Regions from separate parts of the Shewanella sp. M16 genome, predicted to be linked through region 4. Evidence: predicted binding sites of a transcription regulator. Region 4 holds the regulator's gene; each other region holds the start of a gene.
The links. Region 4 encodes LexA, which represses DNA repair genes until DNA is damaged. Its sites were predicted from a motif close to TACTGTATNNNNATACAGTA; they were not measured.
Positions count from the first base shown of each region.

Region 1: the regulator LexA is predicted to act here: its motif matches at 3,580-3,599, upstream of KFE26_RS09225 (YebG family protein).
Region 2: the regulator LexA is predicted to act here: its motif matches at 3,497-3,516, upstream of KFE26_RS13175 (DNA topoisomerase III).
Region 3: the regulator LexA is predicted to act here: its motif matches at 3,533-3,552, upstream of dinB (DNA polymerase IV).

Region 1 is NZ_JAGTUL010000010.1:150,095-155,281, forward strand. It holds gene KFE26_RS09210 (PqiB family protein) at 1-2,165, opposite strand, end outside; gene KFE26_RS09215 (paraquat-inducible protein A) at 2,152-2,769, opposite strand; gene KFE26_RS09220 (paraquat-inducible protein A) at 2,771-3,403, opposite strand; gene KFE26_RS09225 (YebG family protein) at 3,611-3,910, shown strand; gene KFE26_RS09230 (GAF domain-containing protein) at 3,928-4,386, shown strand; gene proQ (RNA chaperone ProQ) at 4,667-5,187, shown strand, end outside.
Region 2 is NZ_JAGTUL010000018.1:17,492-22,678, reverse strand. It holds gene KFE26_RS13180 (alpha/beta fold hydrolase) at 1-1,175, shown strand, start outside; gene KFE26_RS13175 (DNA topoisomerase III) at 1,385-3,484, opposite strand; gene KFE26_RS13170 (hypothetical protein) at 3,651-3,938, shown strand; gene KFE26_RS13165 (sodium:alanine symporter family protein) at 4,205-5,187, shown strand, end outside.
Region 3 is NZ_JAGTUL010000013.1:71,713-76,899, forward strand. It holds gene KFE26_RS10780 (methyl-accepting chemotaxis protein) at 1-353, shown strand, start outside; gene KFE26_RS10785 (DMT family transporter) at 507-1,439, opposite strand; partial or broken gene KFE26_RS10790 (LysR family transcriptional regulator) at 1,532-2,388, shown strand; gene dinB (DNA polymerase IV) at 2,433-3,509, opposite strand; gene bfr (bacterioferritin) at 3,712-4,179, opposite strand; gene bfr (bacterioferritin) at 4,189-4,662, opposite strand; gene nqrM ((Na+)-NQR maturation NqrM) at 4,915-5,139, opposite strand; gene KFE26_RS10815 (FAD:protein FMN transferase) at 5,155-5,187, opposite strand, start outside.
Region 4 is NZ_JAGTUL010000002.1:170,142-175,328, forward strand. It holds gene ctaD (cytochrome c oxidase subunit I) at 1-610, opposite strand, end outside; gene coxB (cytochrome c oxidase subunit II) at 620-2,152, opposite strand; gene KFE26_RS02115 (cell division inhibitor SulA) at 2,556-3,068, opposite strand; gene lexA (transcriptional repressor LexA) at 3,065-3,685, opposite strand; gene plsB (glycerol-3-phosphate 1-O-acyltransferase PlsB) at 3,846-5,187, shown strand, end outside.

The DNA of each region.
Region 1 (5,187 bases), on a different contig from region 4:
ACTCCTATGTAAGGACCTGTGATCAGCGTTTCTGGCGCTTTGATCCCCGCCAGAGAAATTTGTGCATCCACTAAATGATATTCACAGTCACTGCGGCTGAAATGTTCGGCATATTCCCCGTAGAGATATGCGCTAGCTGTGAGTGTATCGAGATCCGCATTGAGCTTCACCTGCGACACTTCACCCACTTGATGACCTTGATAGCGAATCGCGGCCTTGGCCGTAAGCTTGCTGGAGGCGGGTAACGTGAGGCGAATCGCCTGCGCCTGACTTAATGCCAACTGCTTGCTCTCATAGAGTTTTAACGGGGTTGTATTGCTCACTTTGTCATTGCTATCAAGCAGTCCCAGACTGATGCTGCCCTTTAATGCCCCTTGTAGCGGGGCAACGGCGACATCAATACCGGCAAGACTGGCACTGATATCCACGGCGCTGTTACGCCAGAATACTTTTGGCTTTTTCAGCAAGGGTTGAAACTGTTTGTCGATAGCGAGCTTGATAGCGAAGTCTTCGGTTTTGCTTTGCCAGTTCACTGAGTCAACTGTGCCAATTTGCATTTTTTTATAGTAAATCGGTGAGCCTTGGCTGACATCGGCGCCATCTTGACTGATTAACGTTAAATGCACTTGCTGCTGACGATCATAAAAAGCTGTCGCGGCATCCACAGAGCTAAAGAGGGTCAGAGCGCTGTTAGCAGCTAAAGGTGTGTCGCTATGACCTTGGATCAAGCTAACTGCACCTTGAGTGAGCGTTGTAAAATCCCTTGCTTTGACTGAGACCCCGTCTAACGATGCGTTTACCGTTAATGCCGACTCAGGCACAAAATAGCTGTCGCTGCGTATTAGACTGGCAAACTCAGGTTGTAGCTCGAGTTGGTATTCCACCGCCGATAAATCTTTGGTTAACTTAACTGTAAGCACGGAACCAATGGGGATTTGCTTGAAGCGAACTTGAGCGCCCGCTGAAATGCCCATGTTTTCGGCTGAGGTTAAGGTCAAGAAACGCTTCTTCGATTGCAGTAAATCAGGCGCTTTGGCTTGTAAGGCAAAGCTGCTTGGTACCGCGCTTTTGGTGTTGATGCCTGGCAGGAAGTTGATCACGCTACCTGTCAGTAAGCGTTCTGGATTCTTAATGCCTGAGAGGGAAATATCAGCACCTTCAAGCCAAAACACGCCGTCGTTAGTTAACAGTGAACCGTATTGAGATTCAAATTTAGCCACGGCTGTAACACCATTGGACGTGAGTTGTTTACTTAAAATACTGCCAATATTGATGCCGCGATAAACGATGCGGGTACCTTTTTCGACACCGTTAGCGTCAGCCATGGTCAAGCTTATTTCTATGCCGCCAAGGGCGGTGGTTTCTGAATCATAAAGCGAAAAAACGTCACCGTTTTTAGCTATGTCTGCTTTATCGTCAGAGCTGAAACTCACGCCGCCAGCCAGAATGGACGCCAAACTCTCTGAACTGACTTTAACCCCAGTTAGTGAAGCATCAATTTTGACGCCAGAAACATTCCAAAAGTGAGAATTTTTCTTCACTAACCGCGCGTATTGCTCTTGAATGAAAGCGCTGATAATGACTCTTTGATTGCCATCTAAACGATAGCTGACCACGCTACCCACGGGGATTTGGCGAAAAAATATTGGCGAGCCAACATCGAGCGAACCCAGTTTATCGGAGGTCAATTCGACCATCACACCTTCTGAGCCGATTTGCATCGGCGGCGGTTGGCGTTCTGCTTCAAAAAAGGTCGAGGCATTACCTTTCCCTGGTTGGATAGCAATATAGTTACCCGAAAACAGCGCATCTAAGCCTTCAACACCTGTAATACTTGCTTTAGGTGTGACAAGCCAGAAGAGGGTTTCTTTATTCAAGAAAGGTTTAGCGCGGTAGTCCATCATGACCTTGACGTTCACACCTTTGAGATCTTCATCTATGCCAATGTCTTTAACTTTACCGACAGTTAAACCTTGGTATTTGACTAAGGTTTTACCTACATCAATCCCAGTGGCGCTCGGAAAGTGAATTTGAATTTCAACCCCCGATTCTTTAATGCTCTTAATGCCCAGCCAAGCACCTAATGCCAACGCGACAATAGGAAGCAGCCAAATGGGCGAAAAGAGTTTTTTCTTTACAACTTTCGGCGATTCAATTTGTGTCATCTTGAGGTTCCAATCGATCCCAGAGTAAACGAGTGTCTAAAACTTTTGCGGCTAACTGAGTTAACAGAATAACCAAGGCAAATGCGGTAGCCGCAGGCGCGGGTTTCGCGTCGAGTAATTGTCCCATGTTCACTAATGCCACTGTGATTGAGATGACAAATAAATCGAGCATTGACCAGCGGCCAATCCATTCGATGATGTGAAAACCCACCATCAATTTCTTTTTTGAAATCGGAATGTCAAAGCTGATCGCACACAGATAAATGGATAAGCCGATGATTTTAATCCATGGTACTAAAATACTGGCGGTAAACACTATGATGGCAATAGGCAACATATCTGAATGCACTAAATGCAAAATGCCTGAAAAAATGGTGTCGTGCCGCACTTGCCCTTGATTGGTCAGCATAGTGATAGGGTAAATGTTGGCTGGCACCAGTAAGATGGCAGCGGTAATCAACAAAGCCCAACTTTTTTGCAGGCTGGAATAGTCTCTGACTTGCAACTCAGTTTCACAGCGCTGACAGTGCGTGAGTTCACTGCTGTTGAGTTGGCGACACACTTTACAGAGACATAGGCCGATATCTTTACCTTGTTGTTTCATATCAGCTATGACCTTCCAATAACGTCCACATATGTTCTAAGTCGTATTCTCTTTGTAGAAACAAGGTCACGAGAAACAGCATAGTGAAGCAAAATGTGCCCATACCAAAATAAATGTCCGAAAAATCAGATAGCTGAAATGATGAAACTAAGAAGCTGATCACATAAATTTCCAGCATAGTGAGCTGCGATAAGACGCCATGAAATTTTAACAACTGCTTCAATGAGTTACGCCAAAAAAGGCTACTCAATCCCCATTTCACAATTAAAATCTGTGTCAATATCGATAACAGTAATAAGCCTGGACCTATCACAGCTGCGGCAAGTACGGCGACACCTACAACCCAATAGCCTTGGTCAAATACTGCAAATGCCCCTTGGAAAACCGTGGTAGTACGAATACTGCCGAAAAAGTGGATCTCGAGTACGGGTAAAAAATTAGCAGGGAAATAAAACACTAATGCCGAAATACATAGGGCTAACATACCATTCACAGAGCAGTATGGCGTGTCATAAAGTGCAGTGCTGCAACGAGGACAGATTGCTCTAACGCCGCTAGGCAAGGCACGTTTGCGGACTGCTAAATCGCAGGAGCGGCATAGGGTTACTGAATTTTCTGCTGCGTTTTCATGCATATAAAAATATATATTAGCCTAATAGGAGTAATAACAGCGAGAACGGTGCAAAGTGTCGTGCTAGTTAGCTGTTCAGCCACGTCTAGCGCTTTTATAATCTTGGCAACGAAAGTACGCTAATAATATCAGATTAATCAGAACACTTGCATCACAAGTTCAATCTATGTCACTCTAGTTACTGTATATAAAAACAGTGCGAGGGCAGTCATGGCAGTAATAACACAGTTTGTCGTGGTCAGAGAAGGGGTTGAAAAGATGACATTCACATCTAAGAAGGAGGCTGATGCCTACGATAAGATGCTCGATATCGCCGATAACCTTATCCCCTTCATTCAAAAAGCTGATTTGGGTATAGATGAAAGTGTGGGCGAAAAGCTCGCATTCTATTTTGCTAACAATAAAGATGAGCTGACGAACTTGCTTAAAGGCGCCGTTCAGGTTAATAGTACGCCAATGAATCCGCCTGCAGCGAAAAAAGCGGCTAAAAAGACCGAAGCAGCAGAATAAAATTGTTAGGAAATGTAATGAAATCGAAATTTTATGAGTCACTTAACCGTCAAGCCTTGGCCTTGTTGGAAGGGGAAGACGACCTTGTTGCGGCGATGGCGAATTTTTCAGCCTTGCTCAATGATAATTTAACTGAGCTGAACTGGGTGGGATTCTACGTTATGCGTGGCGAACAACTAGTATTAGGCCCGTTTCAAGGTAAAGTGGCTTGTACACGCATTCCGTTAGGAAAAGGTGTGTGTGGTACTGCAGCATTCACTAATCAAACTCAGCGAGTGGCTGATGTCCATCAATTTGATGGTCATATTGCCTGTGATTCTGCCAGTAATTCTGAAATCGTTGTGCCAGTTCGTGCGCAAGGTAACGTGGTTGCCGTGCTCGATATTGACAGTCCTATCTTCGATCGTTTCGATGAAGAAGACCAAAAGGGGCTGGAATTACTGGTTAAAAGTTTTGAAAACTGCCTATTTGATTAATTTGCGTACAATAACGCATAATTCATAGTCGCAATCGGTGGCGTGCGCCTTATAATATGCGCCTGCACGCATTAAGCTGGTTTGATTGGCATGCAATGAATAAGCTTAGTGTTTTGAGCTGTCAAAATTTGTTAAGGTATATTTTTTAACTTTAGTAAACGCGGCTAGGATGCTAATTTGTACGTTGACTCAATATTGAGTTTAACGAAGATAAACGACATGTAAGAAGCTGATATATATCACCTCGAATCGATGTCCCTTTTTGACTGTGGAAGTAATGATGGAATCAACAGAAAAGTTGACCGACACCAATGCAATTTTGGCGTATTTGTATGAAACATTTCCTTTGTGCTTTATTGCTGAAGGTGAAACTAAGCCATTAAAAATCGGATTGTTTCAAGATTTGGCTGAAAGGTTGGCTGATGATTCTAAAGTCAGTAAAACTCAGCTCAGAGTTGCCTTGAGACGTTACACCAGCAGCTGGCGCTATTTAAAGTGCGTTAAAGCGGGCGCACAACGCGTAAACCTGGATGGCGAACCTTGCGGCGAGTTAGAGCAAGAGCACATTGATCATGCTCAAGCCATGTTGAAAGAGAGTCAGGATAAGGCCAAAGCGAAACGTGCAGCACTTGCACCTAAGCCCGCGGCGAAGAAAGCACCTAAAAAGGTGGCTGTTCCTCAGCGTCCTAAAACTGAGCGTCCTGCTAAGCCTGCGCCAAAAGCTGCAGCGCCAGTCGTCAATTATGTTCAAGCACAATTGACTGATTTAACGAAAAAACAACGCGTCAATGTTAAATTAGG
Region 2 (5,187 bases), on a different contig from region 4:
GTAGCCCAGAAAACAGAGATAAAAAACTACCTTATATCGTATTTTTTCAAGGCGGCCCTGGATTTGCGGCCATGCGTCCCGCCAGCAACAGCGGCTGGATCCGCCGCGCATTAAAAGAATATCGAGTGTTATTACTCGATCAACGTGGTACAGGCTTATCAACACCGATTAATTACCAAAGCCTGCAACATTTAGATCCCGCAGCTCAAGCGGATTACCTAAGCCATTTCAGGGCTGACAATATCATTCGTGATGCCGAAACGATTCGTGCCCAGCTTTGTCCCGCCGATAAGTGGGCGATTCTCGGCCAAAGTTTCGGGGGATTTTGCGTGTTACATTATTTAAGCGCCGCCCCTCAAGGCGTCAGTGAAGCCTATATCACAGGTGGCATACCATCATTAACCCGTAGCAGCGACGACGTCTATCTTGCGACATATCAACGCGTACTGGCGAAGAATAAACAATTTTTCCAACGCTTCCACGATGCTCAACATCTCGTCACTCGCTTAGCAAAACATTTGCTTGAAAATGAAGTGTATTTGGCAACGGGTGAACGCCTCACGGTTGAAATGCTGCAACTGCTGGGTATTAATATTGGAATGGAGCAAGGGCCTGAATCGGTTTATTATTTGCTTGAACAAGCCTTGATCAACACGGCTTCAGGGACAGTCGTTAACCCGTTATTTTTAAATCATTTCGGTCAAATGCTCGATTACAACACTAACCCGATTTTTGCCCTGTTGCATGAAGCCATCTACTGTCAACACTCGGCTTCACAATGGTCGGCACACAGGGTTAGACAGCAATTCCCCGCCTTTAACTATCAACAAGGTAAACCGTTTTTATTCACAGGTGAGATGATATACCCATGGATGTTTGACCAATTTAGTCACTTAGTGCCGCTTAAAGCCGCGGCAGAAATCCTTGCCCATAAATCAGATTGGCCAACACTTTACAATCTAGAGCAACTGGCACAAAACCGAGTCCCTGTTGCAGCAGCCATTTACAGTGAAGATATGTTTGTAGAGATGCAATACAGTTTAGAAACCACAAAACAAGTTGGCAGGCTAAAGTATTGGTTAACATCAGAATATGAGCACAACGGCATCCGCATGGATGGAGAACGCATACTGGATAAGCTCATCAGCTTAAACCGAGGCGACACCCTAAGATAAATATGAGCTTTAAGGGCTAATTAAGTTAATGCTGAGATTATATGCCTGCTCCTCATCAATTGAGTGATTTTGGCAAGCTTTAACGACCCATTTCCGTATGAGTAAACCGTTTTGGTTTACTCTTTTTTTGCCCAAATTCAGTGCTATGAAAGCGTTATAGCTTAAGGTCGAATATCCCCTACAACAGAATCACAACGCACTCGTGACGATTAAACCTCTGTAGCCATTTTGCGTGTTCGACTCCTTGCGCCAGCACTAGCCACTGACGTCTTCACACTGCTTTTAGCTGTACTTGTAGTGCCTGCCCGTTTTGCCGAACTCGAGGCTTTGCGGTAAGGCGACTTACGATAACCAGATTTATTACTTGCCGTTTTACGATAACCTTGGCCTTGTAAACCATTAAGCGCGGTTGGCAGTTGTGCGCCTGCATTCTGGATAAGCGTGGATAAGGTGCCGAGCAGTGGTTGCATAAAGGCTTGATAAGAGGTTTCTTTATGGCAAATGCCATTCAGACTCGCTTCCCAAAGCGCTGTCATATCCGGCGTAGTCGCACTCGCGGGCAAGCTGTTAATCAATCCTTTCCCCACGTCTGTCGAGACAATAGATTTACCTAAGCGTTGTAAAAAACCGCGTTTGAACAGCAATTCGATAATACCTGCACGGGTAGCCTCTGTACCTAATCCATCGGTTTCTTTAAGAATTTTACGGATCTCAGGATCGGTCACATAACGGCTAATACCCGTCATAGCACCGAGTAAAGTGGCATCGGTAAAGGCCTTTGGTGGTTGAGTATTTTTCTCCAACAATTCGCCTCGAGTACAATGCAAAGCCTGTCCCAATTTCAAAGGCGGTAATTGGCCGATAAACTCGTCATTCTCCTCATCGTCCTTACCTGCGCTTTCTTCCGTCGACTTGTTGCCACTCGCCTTACTGCCATTAGGCTCTTGGCGGGCAAAGAGTTGCTTCCAGCCCAGGGATTTATCCTGACGCGCCTTGGTATTAAATAAGCCCCCCTCGATTGTCACTTGCACTGTGGTTTCACTGTAACAATAAGCCGGATAAAACTGGGCTAAGTACTGGCGAGCAACATGAAGATATAACTGCCTCTCACGCTGACTCAAGCTAGATAAGTTAGCCGTCTTCGCTGTGGGGACGATTGCGTGATGGGCGTCCACTTTTTTATCATCCCATGCTTTAGATTTAAGACGGGGCTCGGGTGCATCAGCACCTTGTAGTAACTCAGCAGCACCGTCACTTATCGCCTTAAGTACCGAAGGCGCAAGGTTATGTTGCTCAACGGGTAAATAACGACTGTCGGAGCGTGGGTAAGTAATGAGTTTATGGCGTTCATACAAACTCTGGCAGGTATCGAGCACATCCTTAGCACTCATACCAAACCGTTTGGCCGCATCAATCTGTAACGCGGATAAGCTGTAGGGCAATGGTGGATTCTGTTTCTTGTCCTTAGCCACTAATTGAGTGACTAAGGCTGGTTTATCACTGATGCGACTCACCACATTTTGCGCTAGCCCTCTCGCTAACACTCGTCCTTCTTCATCCATATAAGGCTGACAAGCTTCGCTAGGTTGCCACTTGGCGCTGAAGGTTTCTTGCTTCTCGGTCGCCAAATGCGCCAGTACTTCATAAAAAGGCTTAGATTGAAAGTGGGCAATCTCTTCATCACGGCGCACCACTAGCCCAAGCAATGGCGTTTGTACTCGGCCGACGGATAACACGCCTTGATAACCGACCTTTTTACCTTGGATGGTGTACGCACGCGTCATATTCATGCCATAGAGCCAATCGGCACGACTGCGAGCTAAGGCCGATGTGGATAAAGGAATAAACTCGCGATTGCTGCGTAGCTGCGTTAGAGCCCGTTTTACAGCTTGGGGGTTTAAGTCACTGATCAGTAAACGCTGGGTTTGATGTAGCTTGTCCCCCGTCACGCCAAGATAGGCAATCACTTCATCCACGAGTAACTGCCCTTCGCGGTCGGGATCGCCCGCGTTAACCAGCGTGTTGGCTTGTTTGACTAATCGTTTTAGCACTGTGAGTTGGCTGCGGGTCGCAGCCTTAGGTTTTAGTTGCCACTTGTCTGGCACTATTGGCAAATGCTCGAATTTCCAAGACTTAAATTCGGGATTATAGGCATCAGGTTCTGCTTGCTCGAGCAAGTGACCAACGCACCAAGACACACAATCGCCATTGGCGGCTTCGATAAATCCATCGCCTTTTTTATGGGGTTTAGGCAATACATCGGCAATGGCCCGCCCTAGGCTAGGTTTTTCTGCGATATAGAGAATCATACAAACACCAAGCACTGGATATAATTACAGTATAATTTAGCCCAAACGCCAGTTGAGTGCAAATTTCTGTAGTAAACCGAGCTTAAATGTAAAAGCTTAAGTGTAAATTCAATTGCGAATGATTCTCAACAAGGCATAAGATACAGTAAATAACTAAGGAGTGACTATGAGACAGTTTGCAATAAATGCGCGACAGGCTATGACAATAACTCCAGCATTAATATTAAGATTCAATCAGTTATTGATATTCCATAGCTTAATGTTACTCGCAATAAGCATGCTCACCAGTACCTGGCTGGGACAAATGAAAATCATCGATATGCCGTTAGCATGGGGATTCATTCTCGTCATTCCTATTGCTGTGAGTGTATCTCTATTACTCAGCCACCAAATCACGCGCCATAGCTTAAGCAGCTTATTCGGCGTGTGGATGCTACTTTGGGTAATGGGATAACTGACATTCATAATAAATCACTACCGTATTTCGAGTTAACTCGCCCCTCCGCTCTATTTATCCATGCTAAAACTCAATTTCAAAACACATTGGTTTCAAATATTTAACACTTTAACTATGAAGCTCCCTAAAAAATAGTTATGTTGAGTATCTTGGATATTTACAAAAATGTCTTAATCAAAAGTGAATGTCCTAACTCAACATCTGTTGAATAACCGTAAACCTAAAAACTCTGCTAAAACAACACAATAAAGGAATCGGAGTCTATGAATGAGATTGTCAACGCGATCAATAGTGTAATTTGGAGCCCTGCACTTATTTTTCTTTGCCTAGGTGTCGGGCTCTATTTCTCCCTTCGCACTCGATTTTTACAGCTGCGCCATCTGCCAGAAATGATCCGCCTGATGTTTGATGGCAAGAGTACTGATGCGGGAGTGTCGTCTTTTCAAGCACTTGCGATGACATTAGCGGGTCGAGTCGGTACAGGTAACATTGCAGGGGTCGCCACAGCAATCACCTTTGGTGGTCCTGGCGCTTTATTTTGGATGTGGATGGTTGCCTTTCTCGGTGCCAGCTCCGCCTTCGTTGAATCTACCTTAGGTCAAGTCTATAAAGAAAAAATCAATGGTGAGTATCGCGGTGGACCTGCTTTTTATATTGAAAAAGGCTTAGGCATGAAATGGTATGCATGGGTATTTGCAATTGCGACCATATTTGCTTGCGGGATCCTGCTGCCGGGCGTACAAGCTAACTCGATTGGTTCAAGTTTAAAAACCGCTTTCAACATAGATCCTAATGTGACTGCAGCCATACTGGCTATGCTTCTTGGCTTTATCATTTTTGGCGGTGTAAAACGTATCGCTCACTTTGCCAGTGCCGTCGTCCCCTTTATGGCACTGGGTTACATCATAGTGGCTTGTGTCATCATAGCGCTAAATATTGGCCAGCTACCGGGTATTTTATGGTTAATTATCAAAAGTGCCTTTGGCTTTGATGCGGGTTTTGGTGCCATTTTAGGCTTAGCCATCATGTGGGGGGTAAAGCGGGGTATTTACTCCAACGAAGCGGGTCAAGGTACAGCGCCACATGCCTCATCTGCAGCGGCGGTAAGCCATCCAGCCAAACAAGGGTTAGTTCAAGCTTTTTCTGTGTATATCGACACCTTATTCGTTTGCTCTGCAACTGGTTTCATGCTGCTTATTACAGGACTGTATAATGTTCAGGGCCCTGACGGTGCGGCGCTCTATAC
Region 3 (5,187 bases), on a different contig from region 4:
AAGAAATTAAATTGATGATCGCCAATGTGCAAAATGGCACTCAAAGCGCTGTGGCAGCGATTAATATCGGTAATGAAAAGGCTATCTCAAGCGTAGAAGCCGCCAGTAATGCCGGTGAAGCCTTAGCGCATATTGCAGAAATGGTCAGCCAAATTAGTGAGATGAACAATCAAATCGCCCTCGCGGCTAAAGCGCAAACCACTATGGCCAACGAGAGTCATCAAAATATTCAACACATTGCCGAACAGTCGGAGGAAAGTCTACGAACCACTGATGAAATCTACGCAGCAAGCGTACAACTCTCGTCAATGGCGAGTAATCTCACTGCGCTGGTCAGCCGCTTTAAACTGTAATTTGTTGAGGGTGAAAGCTTTTATATAAGTTACCTTTTGTAAATCAGTGATGCTTGAAAGGTCCCCTCAAACAAATAAGGGAGCATAAACCTGTCGCAGTGATTATCTGAATTCAGGTGCTCCCTTATATTTAAACAGCAAAGCTAGCACTGATTAGCAGCGCTTAACCACTAAGCCTCTTGCCGCGCGTAGGTTGACTAACATAGGTAACATCAACGCAAGGATCACTATCAGCATCCCTACCAATTGAATTTCCGTCACCGCCTGCCCCATGGCTAACGCCGTTAATGCTGCAAAAACGGGCACGAGATTAAAAAAAATCGATGCCTTAGCGGGGCCAAGCGCCTTAACACCGTTAATCCAAAACAGATAACCGAGCACAGTGGCGAACAAACCTATGTAGAGCACGCTAGAAAAAGCCGTTGCCGACAGTTCCATCAACTCCAGCCAAGGGTGAAACTCACCTCGGCCAAGCCCAACCACGGACATAGACACACTGGCAGCTATCATACTCAGCAAGGTAAAGGGCAACACAGGCAACCAATGGCCGACCCGTTGCGAACAAATGGTATAACCACTCCACGCCAACATGCCGGCGGCAATCATCACATCACCTTGGTTAAAACTAAAGTTGAGCAACTGCTGCACACTACCGTTGGTGATCACTAGCAGTACGCCCGCCAATCCACCCACTAAGCTAAACACTTGTTGTCTGCTGAGCCATTCACGCTGTAATAGCGCATTGACGATTGAAGTCACCAGCGGGCTGAGCGCCATAATCAAGGCACCATTGGCAGCAGAGGTATGCTGCAGGCCATTAAATAACGCCAGATTTAAGCCGCCCACACCAATCACACCCACTAACGCTATGACAATATATTGCACCAAACTCAATTTGGGCCAAGCCTGACGAGTAAAAACGATATATAACGCTAAAGTCACAGCCGCAATGGTAAAACGCCAGAAGACGAGGGACTCTCCTGACATCTCCTCCAGCACTCGCTTAGCAATCGGAAACACACTGCCCCAGCTAAAAACGCAAATCAGTAGACAAACGAATGTCATGTAAGGTGTATGGGATTTCATATCGGCCTCTAGGGAGGTAATTGGGATTGAGCTTAGTTTATAAGTTTCATATATTATTAAAACCAACAAGATTGAGAGCTTAAATTCCAAATATGAAACTTAATTATTCCTTAGACGATATGCGCTTATTTTGGGTGGTGGCACAGCAAGGGAGTTTTAAGCTCGCGGCGCAGCATTTAGGCATTCCACCTTCAACCTTAAGCCGTCGAATCAATCTGTTAGAACAATCCTTAGGTCTGCGTTTACTGCACAGAGACGCCCATAGAGTCAACCTTACCGCCACAGGTCAGCGGTATCTGGTGAGTTGCATGCGGATAAACATCAAGCGGTTGGCAAATTGCGGATCTCGGCGCCCATCAATACAACCTATCGCTGGCTAGGTGAATCACTCAACGCCTTCCAACGGCATTATCCCAATATTGATATCGATTTAAGTCTGTCGAACATGAATATCGATGTCAGTGAAAACGCCATCGATATCGCCTTTCGAGTGGGCGAACCTAAAGATCCCGATTGGATTGCAAGGCCACTTACCACGATTAGCTTTGTACTTTGCACCAGCACATCGGCAACGCAGTGGCATGCGCTGCAATCCATTGAAGAGCTGGATCAGCATCCGGTTATCATCGCCAAGCCCACAAAAACGTGGCGTTTACAGCACAATAGCACAGGGCAAAATGTCGAGTTTGAACCAAGGGGGAATATCAAATTAGCCGTCGATGATATGGCGATTGCCTGTCAGGCCGTGGTGGCGGGGCTTGGGATTGGACTCATACCCATCAGCATGGCGAGTGAACAGATACGAAGTGGCAAACTCATTCAAATACTGCCCGAGTGGCAAGGTATTCCGCGCACCGCCTACTTGATGTATCGCGATCGGGACAACCTGCCCTTACGGGTCAGACTGTTAATTGATTTTATGTTGGCGAATCCACCCGAGGCTTATTGAGCCAATGCAGGCATGAGTCTGCGGCTTATCAACTCAATAAACGGCTAGAGTGCTAAATCCAGCTGAGTCTGGCCGTTTAAGCTTGTGGCGACAACAAGAGTAGAATCGGTAAGGCCAACTGAAATCCCCAATAGACGAATGCCGCGGCCTTCTTGCCTTTCCATAGCCTGTGCGAGTAGCTCATAGAACATTACAATCGAGACTTCATCGCTGCGGTGCTCAATTGTAGTCTGCTTGAAATCGTTAAACTTAAGTTTGACCACCTGTTTATGTATTTTGCGTTCCTTAGCACTGCGACTTAAACGCAACGACAGTTCTTGGATCAAACTCGGCATCACCTGCTGGCACTGCTCTAAACTATAAATATCCTTTGCTAACGTGGTTTCAACACCCACTGATTTGCGCTCTCTGTCGGCAGAAATCCCCCGCTCATCTATGCCTTGGGAACGCTCAATCAACACACCACCAAACTTACCGAATCGCGCTAAGAGCTCAGGTTTAGAATAAGCTTGCACATCACCACAGGTATTGAGCCCGAGCGAAGAGAGCTTTTCGGCGGTGACTTTACCAACACCGGGAATTTTACGCAGCGATAAGGTCTTAACAAACTCAGAAAGCGTCTCTGGCGTAATGACATATTGGCCGTTTGGCTTGTTCAGATCCGAGGCGACCTTAGCTAAAAATTTTACTGGCGCGATACCCGCCGATGCGGTTAAACCCGTTTCGGTTAAGATATCGCGACGAATCGCTTGGGCAATCAAGGTCGCAGAGCCCTTATATTGTTGGCACTCACTCACATCCAAATAAGCTTCATCTAAGGAAAGCGGCTCAATTAATTGGGTATAGCGGGAAAATATTTCACGAATTTGTAGCGACACTTCTTTGTAAACCTGCATCCGACCCGGAACTAAAATCAGCTCAGGGCACAACTTAAAGGCATAAGCCGTTGCCATTGCTGAACGTACACCGAATTTACGTGCCTCATAACTGCAAGTACTGATAACACCGCGACGGTCGCTACTGCCGCCTACGGCTAAAGGCTTGCCACGGTACTCAGGAAAGTCGCGCATTTCCACTGCAGCAAAATAGCAGTCCATATCGATATGAATAATTTTTCGCACGTTGAATTCCTCCAACGCCAAAATACTGTATATAAAAACAGTAATCAAGTATTCCTGATAGATTTGGGCCAATAAGATGTGGCCTAGCGCTGGAAAAGAGAACAAGACAAGTGTGAGGAACAACAGACATGCTTAATAACTGAGTTTCCTAGGCCATTACACTCAGTGGCCTAGGTATTTACTCAACCTAACAATCTAAGGCTCACATCTTAGTTTGCAGGTAGTTTTGCAATCCAACACGGTCAATAAGCCCAAGTTGTTTTTCGAGCCAATACATATGGTCAGACTCTGTATCGTCGAGTAATACTTCGAGGATTTCGCGGGTCTGGTAATCTTGCTTCTGCTCACACAGTGAAATCACTTTGCGCAAATCGTCCGCGACCTTGTATTCATAGGCAAGATCATTACGTAGCATCTCTTCTACATCTTTACCTATGTTCAATGCCTCACGGGCGGCAACATTGGGTGTACCTTCGAGGAATAAAATGCGCTGCACTAATTTGGCTGCATGGGCTTTCTCATCATCTGACTCATGGGCGATACGCTCATAGAGTTCATTCAGGCCCCAATCTTTATACATATGGGCATGGACAAAATACTGATCCATTGCCGAGAGTTCTCCCGTTAGGAGTCGATTTAACGCATCGATGACGTCTTTATCGCCTTTCATATCTTGCTCCTATTGGTCGCTAATTTGCGATTGTAGATAATTTTGAATACCGGTTAGCGTAATGAGCTCTTGCTGCGACTCGAGCCAATCTAAGTGCTCTTCTTCGTCTTCGAGAATATCTTCCAGCAGATCGCGGCTCACATAGTCCTGTTCGGCTTCACACAAGCTAATCGCATCACGCAGCAATGTAAGCTGCTCTTGCACCATGGCCAGATCGCAGTCGAGCATCTCTTGGCTATGTTCACCAATGCGAAGTTTTTCGAGTTGTTGCAGATTAGGCAGACCTTCCAAAAACAGCACCCGCTCGATGAGCTTATCGGCGTGCTTCATATCTTGGATGGATTTTTTGTATTCGACGTGGTTTAACTTCTCTAAGCCCCAATGTTTAAACATGCGGGCATGGAGGAAATATTGATTGATGGCGGTCAACTCACAGGTAAGCACCCGATTCAGTTGCCCAACCACTTTAGGATGACCTTTCATAAGTTACTATCCTTGGTAAGCGTGAAAAGATTGATCTAAATCAAGCTTCTAGCCTAGTACAATTTATCTACCAACTCAAATTATCTTTATATTTCACTCACTTAATGATGAAAAGCATTCTCATTCCTGCTTAGGTTAACTTGCTATCCCACTCTAATCCCAAGGATAAATCTCAAATGATTAACCCGTGTAAGAAAATACGAGGCAAAAAATAGCCCCCTAAATTGGAGGCTATGATCGAATCAAGACTATTTAGATAATGCGGTCTTTCGTTAACTTCTCACGACGCGCTTCTTCAGCGGCCATACGACGTTTACGTTTGTCACAAGGGTCATCACAATCACACGCTTTCTCAATCCCTAGAACACCTAAACCGCCACAACTTCCTTCAACGGCTTTGCGCTTGATGAGATAACCAATCGACATGAGCAAAAAGAAGACTAACAAGATCACAAATGCCGCAATAAAAGAGGTCATGGTTTACTCCAAAAACTAAATAAGGAAAGGCTTGAAGGCGTCGCTGTA
Region 4 (5,187 bases):
AGACAAACAATGGTAACTTCATCCATGTCATGCCTGGCGCGCGTAAATTCACTATGGTCACAATCACGTTGATCGCGCCCATGATCGAACTTATCCCCATGATGTGAATAGAAAATACAAAGAGCGCCGTGCTATCTGGGCTATAAGTTGTTGATAGTGGTGCGTAGAAGGTCCAACCAAAGTTAGGTCCGCCACCTTCCATAAATAGCGAACTGAGAAGGATAGTGAAGGCGAAGGGGAGTATCCAAAAACTCCAGTTATTCATCCGTGGCAGCGCCATATCGGGCGCCCCTATCATCATAGGGATCAGCCAGTTAGCGAGCCCTGTAAAGGCTGGCATTACCGCACCGAATACCATGATCAGCCCATGAACAGTTGTCATTTGGTTGAAAAAGTTGGGCTCGACCAATTGTAATCCAGGTTGAAAGAGTTCAGCGCGGATCACCATGGCCATAGCGCCACCGGTTAAGAACATAATGAAGCTGAACCATAAATACAAAGTACCTATGTCTTTATGGTTGGTGGTTAGCAGCCAGCGCATGATGCCCTTTGGCGCACCATGATGATGGTCATCATGGGCTGCGGTTTGATCTTGAGTCGTAGTGCTCATCATTATCCCCTACTGTCCATGACTTGCGATATCAGCAGGTTGCACTGTATCGCCGGTATTGTTATCCCAAGCATTGCGTTCATAGGTAATGACTGCTGCAAGTTGCTGTGGGCTAAGCTGTTTGCCAAATGCCTGCATAGCCGTGCCCGTTTTGCCGTGCATCACAATATCGATGTGATTGGCGACTGGTCCAATGGCGATAGCACTACCCACTAGCGCGGGGAAGGCGGGTGGTATTCCTGCACCTGTCACTTGATGGCAGGCAGCACAGAAGGTCGCGTAGACAGTTTCACCTTCGGCCATGAGGGCGTCATGGCTGAGTGTGGGGAGGCTTGCGGGATCGATTGCAGCTGAGACGTCTGCAGGTGCGGGTGTCGGAGTTGTACTGCTTGGTACCGCGGCGGATGTTTGTGCAGAATTGCCGTTCATGTACTCGTTGACGTCTTTGGCTTGCACTGCATCGCCAGTATTATTGCCCCAAGCATTACGCTCGTAGGTAGTCACTGCCGCGATTTCTTGTGCAGTCAATTGCTTACTAAACGCTTGCATGGCTGTACCCGTTTTACCGTTGAGCACAATTTCAAGGTGGCCGCTGAGCGGTCCCGTTGCAATCGGGCTACCTTTAAGGTGCGGAAATACGCCTTGCAACCCTTCGCCATTGGGCTGGTGGCAGGCTGCGCAGTGCCCGAGGTAAACTTGTTCACCTTGAGTCATCAACTCTTCTTTACTTAGGGTTTGTGATAAAGCGGCTTGAGCGGCTTCAGCCGCAGCACCTGCGGCTTGTTTCTGCTCTGTTACCCAAGCCTCAAACTCGGCTTCAGGTAACGCTTGTACTACGATAGGCATAAAACCATGGTCTTTTCCGCAAAGTTCGGCGCATTGACCGCGGTAAATGCCGGGTTTGTCGATGCGAGTCCAAGCCTCATTGATAAATCCAGGGTTGGCATCTTTCTTAATGGCAAAGGCGGGTACCCACCAGGAATGGATGACATCCTCTGAAGTCATCAGAAAGCGGATTTTGCGGTTTATCGGTAGAACGAGCGGTTTATCGACTTCCAATAGATAGTTTTCACCCTTGGTTTCGGTGCCTTCAATTTGTGCTCTGGGTGTTGTCAGTATGCTATAAAAATCAATATCTTGATCGAAATAGCTGTAATGCCATTTCCATTGGGACCCCGTGACTTTTACGGTGAGATCGGCGTTGCTGGGATCTTCCATTGCGATTAAAGTTTTTGTCGCTGGAATCGCCATTAAGATCAAAATGATAAATGGCAGAATCGTCCAAGCGATTTCAACTTTAGTGCTTTCGTGAAAGTGGGACGCGACAGCGCCTTTGGATTTTCTGTGGTTGATCATGGCGTAAATCATGACGCCAAAGACCACTAGGCCTATTGCGCAGCAGATATACAAGATGGTCATGTGCAAGTGATAAACCTTGCCACTGATCTCGGTCACGCCAGGGGTCATGTTGAACCGCATGTCCGCGGCGGTCAACGGTGGTGCGAAAAGCACCACGAGTAAACAATACAACAATTGCTTCACAAGACTTCTCCTCTGCCAATTGCGAATAGCAACTACAAAGAAGAGCAACACAGTAAGTCTCAACTCTATGCAAACTCTTCAGTTCCCAAAAAAGCTTTTTTGACTTCAACGTGCGTTGGCGGCTGTTACTTTTAATCAAGTATTGTTACTGCTGGTAATTAGCCACGCTGGCACATACTGCTGAAATAAATTTGTTCTCTATTTTTAGTGGCGCTTCGAGTTCGATAAATACTCGATTCATTGACCACGGAAGGTGATATATCACCACCGACTTAACCAACCATACTTGCTGTTTAAATATTGATCAAGATCACTTATTTATCTAATTATCTGAAAAATTGCCAAAAAAAAGCCTCACATTCATAGGTGAGGCGGCTTTCAAGGTAAAAAATTAAATGAATATTTAGTGTACAGCGCTAAAAAAAGATTGCTGACCGAAGAGATTGCCTTGCTCAATGCGTACGTCGGCATGTAAGTGACTATTTACGTCTTCAAGCACTATGCCCATAGCTCGGGCACTTTTAGCCACGATTTGTAGGCGTCGATTATCCCGCGCATCTAATGATTGAGTCCAAGTAATGACTGCACTGGACGTACCACTTGTTAGGGCTTTTTCCATCGCCCACAGGGTTTCGACTTCATCTTTAGCATGTACCAGTAAGACTCTATCCATACGCACACCTGCGCTAGCGAGTGTTTGCTTGTAGCCAATACTTGGTGGGTTGATGAGCACTAACCAACGGCCCTGTTGGCTTAACTGAGCGAGTTGTGCACTCAGATGAATTAATTCTTGGCGACCTTGAGTCTTAGTTGGCATACAGGCGATAGGTGCATGGTGCCAGTCATAGTCAGCATCACGGACTTCATCGAGCCACAAGCCCGGATGGCGGGGTGCATTGCCAAGTAGTTTGTTCATAGCCAATCTCCATTACGGATCACACCGACGGCGAGTCCTTCAATTGTTAAACTTTGATAGCCTAAATCCACTTTAATCGGGGAATAGTCTTCATTTTCGGCGTGTAGATAGACTACATTACCTTTTTTTTCGAAACGTTTAACAGTGACATCGTCATCGACTCTAGCGACAACCACTTGACCATTTCTAGCTTGCTCTACTTTATGAACTGCCAGCAAATCACCTTCGAGAATACCGATATTTTTCATGCTGTCGCCCTTTACTCGCAGTAAAAAATCGGCGGCGGGATGGAACATGCTTGGGTCGACTTGGTAGTACTGTTCAACATGTTCTTGGGCGAGGATAGGTTCACCCGCGGCCACTTGGCCGATGAGCGGTAAACCTGTTTCAGTCAAATCTTCGATTTCCGCAGGCAGACGAATGCCCCGAGATGTGCCAGGCATGATCTCAATGCAGCCCTTTTTCGCCAACGCTTTAAGGTGTTCTTCAGCCGCATTGGCGCTCTTAAAACCTAAACGGGTTGCGATTTCTGCCCGAGTGGGTGGCATGCCAGTATCGGCAATATTTCGTTTAATTAGCTCTAAAATTTCAGCTTGGCGTGGCGTCAAAGGTCTCATGGTGTTTCCTGTTTTTCTATACAGTTACTGTTAGTATATACAGTATTATTTGCAGCGCAAGTATTAACCACTTTTTAGCTATGTTGGAGAGAATTAGCGAATATTGCCCATAGTCTGGTATTCTATCGGGCTAGTAAACGCACTTAATTGCATAAGAATAATGCCTAAACACGACTCTCTTTGGTTGAAATCATTACGTTGGATCCAAAAACACTTAGTGCACACTATTGTGGTGCCTCAGGATCCCTTTGCCGATCTGAATCTGGATGCTTCCAGACCCCTTGTTTATGTGATGAAAACAGAATCCCTTAGTGACATAGCTGCTTTGAGCGAAATAACGGCTAAGTTAGGCTTACCAAGCCCTTATGAGCCTCTAGTGGCTAATGGTGTGATTGCGCCTCGGGTTGTCTGTCTTCAAGGACGTAAGCCACTGTTTGGCGAACGTGCTGGTAATGAGCCTTTCCTCGAATGCTTTATGCGTTTGTTAGCCGTGCATAAGGAACGTCCTGAATTGGATATCCAACTTGTGCCCGTGAGCTTGTATTGGGGTCGAACGCCAGGGAAAGAAGACGACACTATGAAGGCGGCCGTATTTGAGCGGGAAAACCCGACTTGGCTGCGCAAGTGCTTGATGATTTTGTTCTTAGGTCGACATAACTTCGTGCAGTTTTCGAATGCCGTATCCCTGCGTTACATGGCTGACGAACATGGCACCGACATGGGGATTGCCCATAAGTTAGCACGGGTTGCACGCGTGCATTTCCGTCGTCAACGTAAGGTAATGACAGGGCCTGTGCTGCCAAACCGCCAAGCACTGTTTCATTCGTTACTCAAATCTGAGTCGCTGCGCAAAGCGATTCAAGAAGAGGCCGCTAGTAAAAAGATTTCTGAGACCCAAGCGCGCGAGACGGCTATTGAGTATCTCGATGAAATCGCTGCCGATTACTCAGACAGTTTAGTGCGTATTGCCGAGCGTTTTTTAACTTGGCTGTGGAACAAGCTTTACAGCGGGATCAACATTAAAGGCGCCGAGCAAGTTCGGCAGTTACACCACGATGGCCACGAGATTGTTTATGTGCCTTGCCATCGCAGCCACATGGATTACCTGCTGTTATCGTATATTTTGTATTATCAAGGCATGGTTCCGCCGCACATTGCTGCCGGCATTAACCTCAATTTCTGGCCCGCGGGACCTATGTTCCGTCGCGGTGGTGCCTTCTTTATCCGCCGTAGTTTTAATGGCAACAAGCTATACACCGCAGTATTTCGTGAGTATTTAGACCAGCTGTTTGCTAAAGGTTATTCAGTGGAATACTTCTCCGAAGGCGGCCGTTCACGTACTGGCCGTCTGTTGGCGCCGAAAACTGGCATGATCGCCATGACGATGAACAGCGTACTGCGCGGTATTGAACGTCCTGTCACACTTGTGCCTGTGTATTTAGGCTATGACCATGTGATGGAAGTGGCGACTTACCATAAAGAGTTAAGCGGTAAGAAAAAGA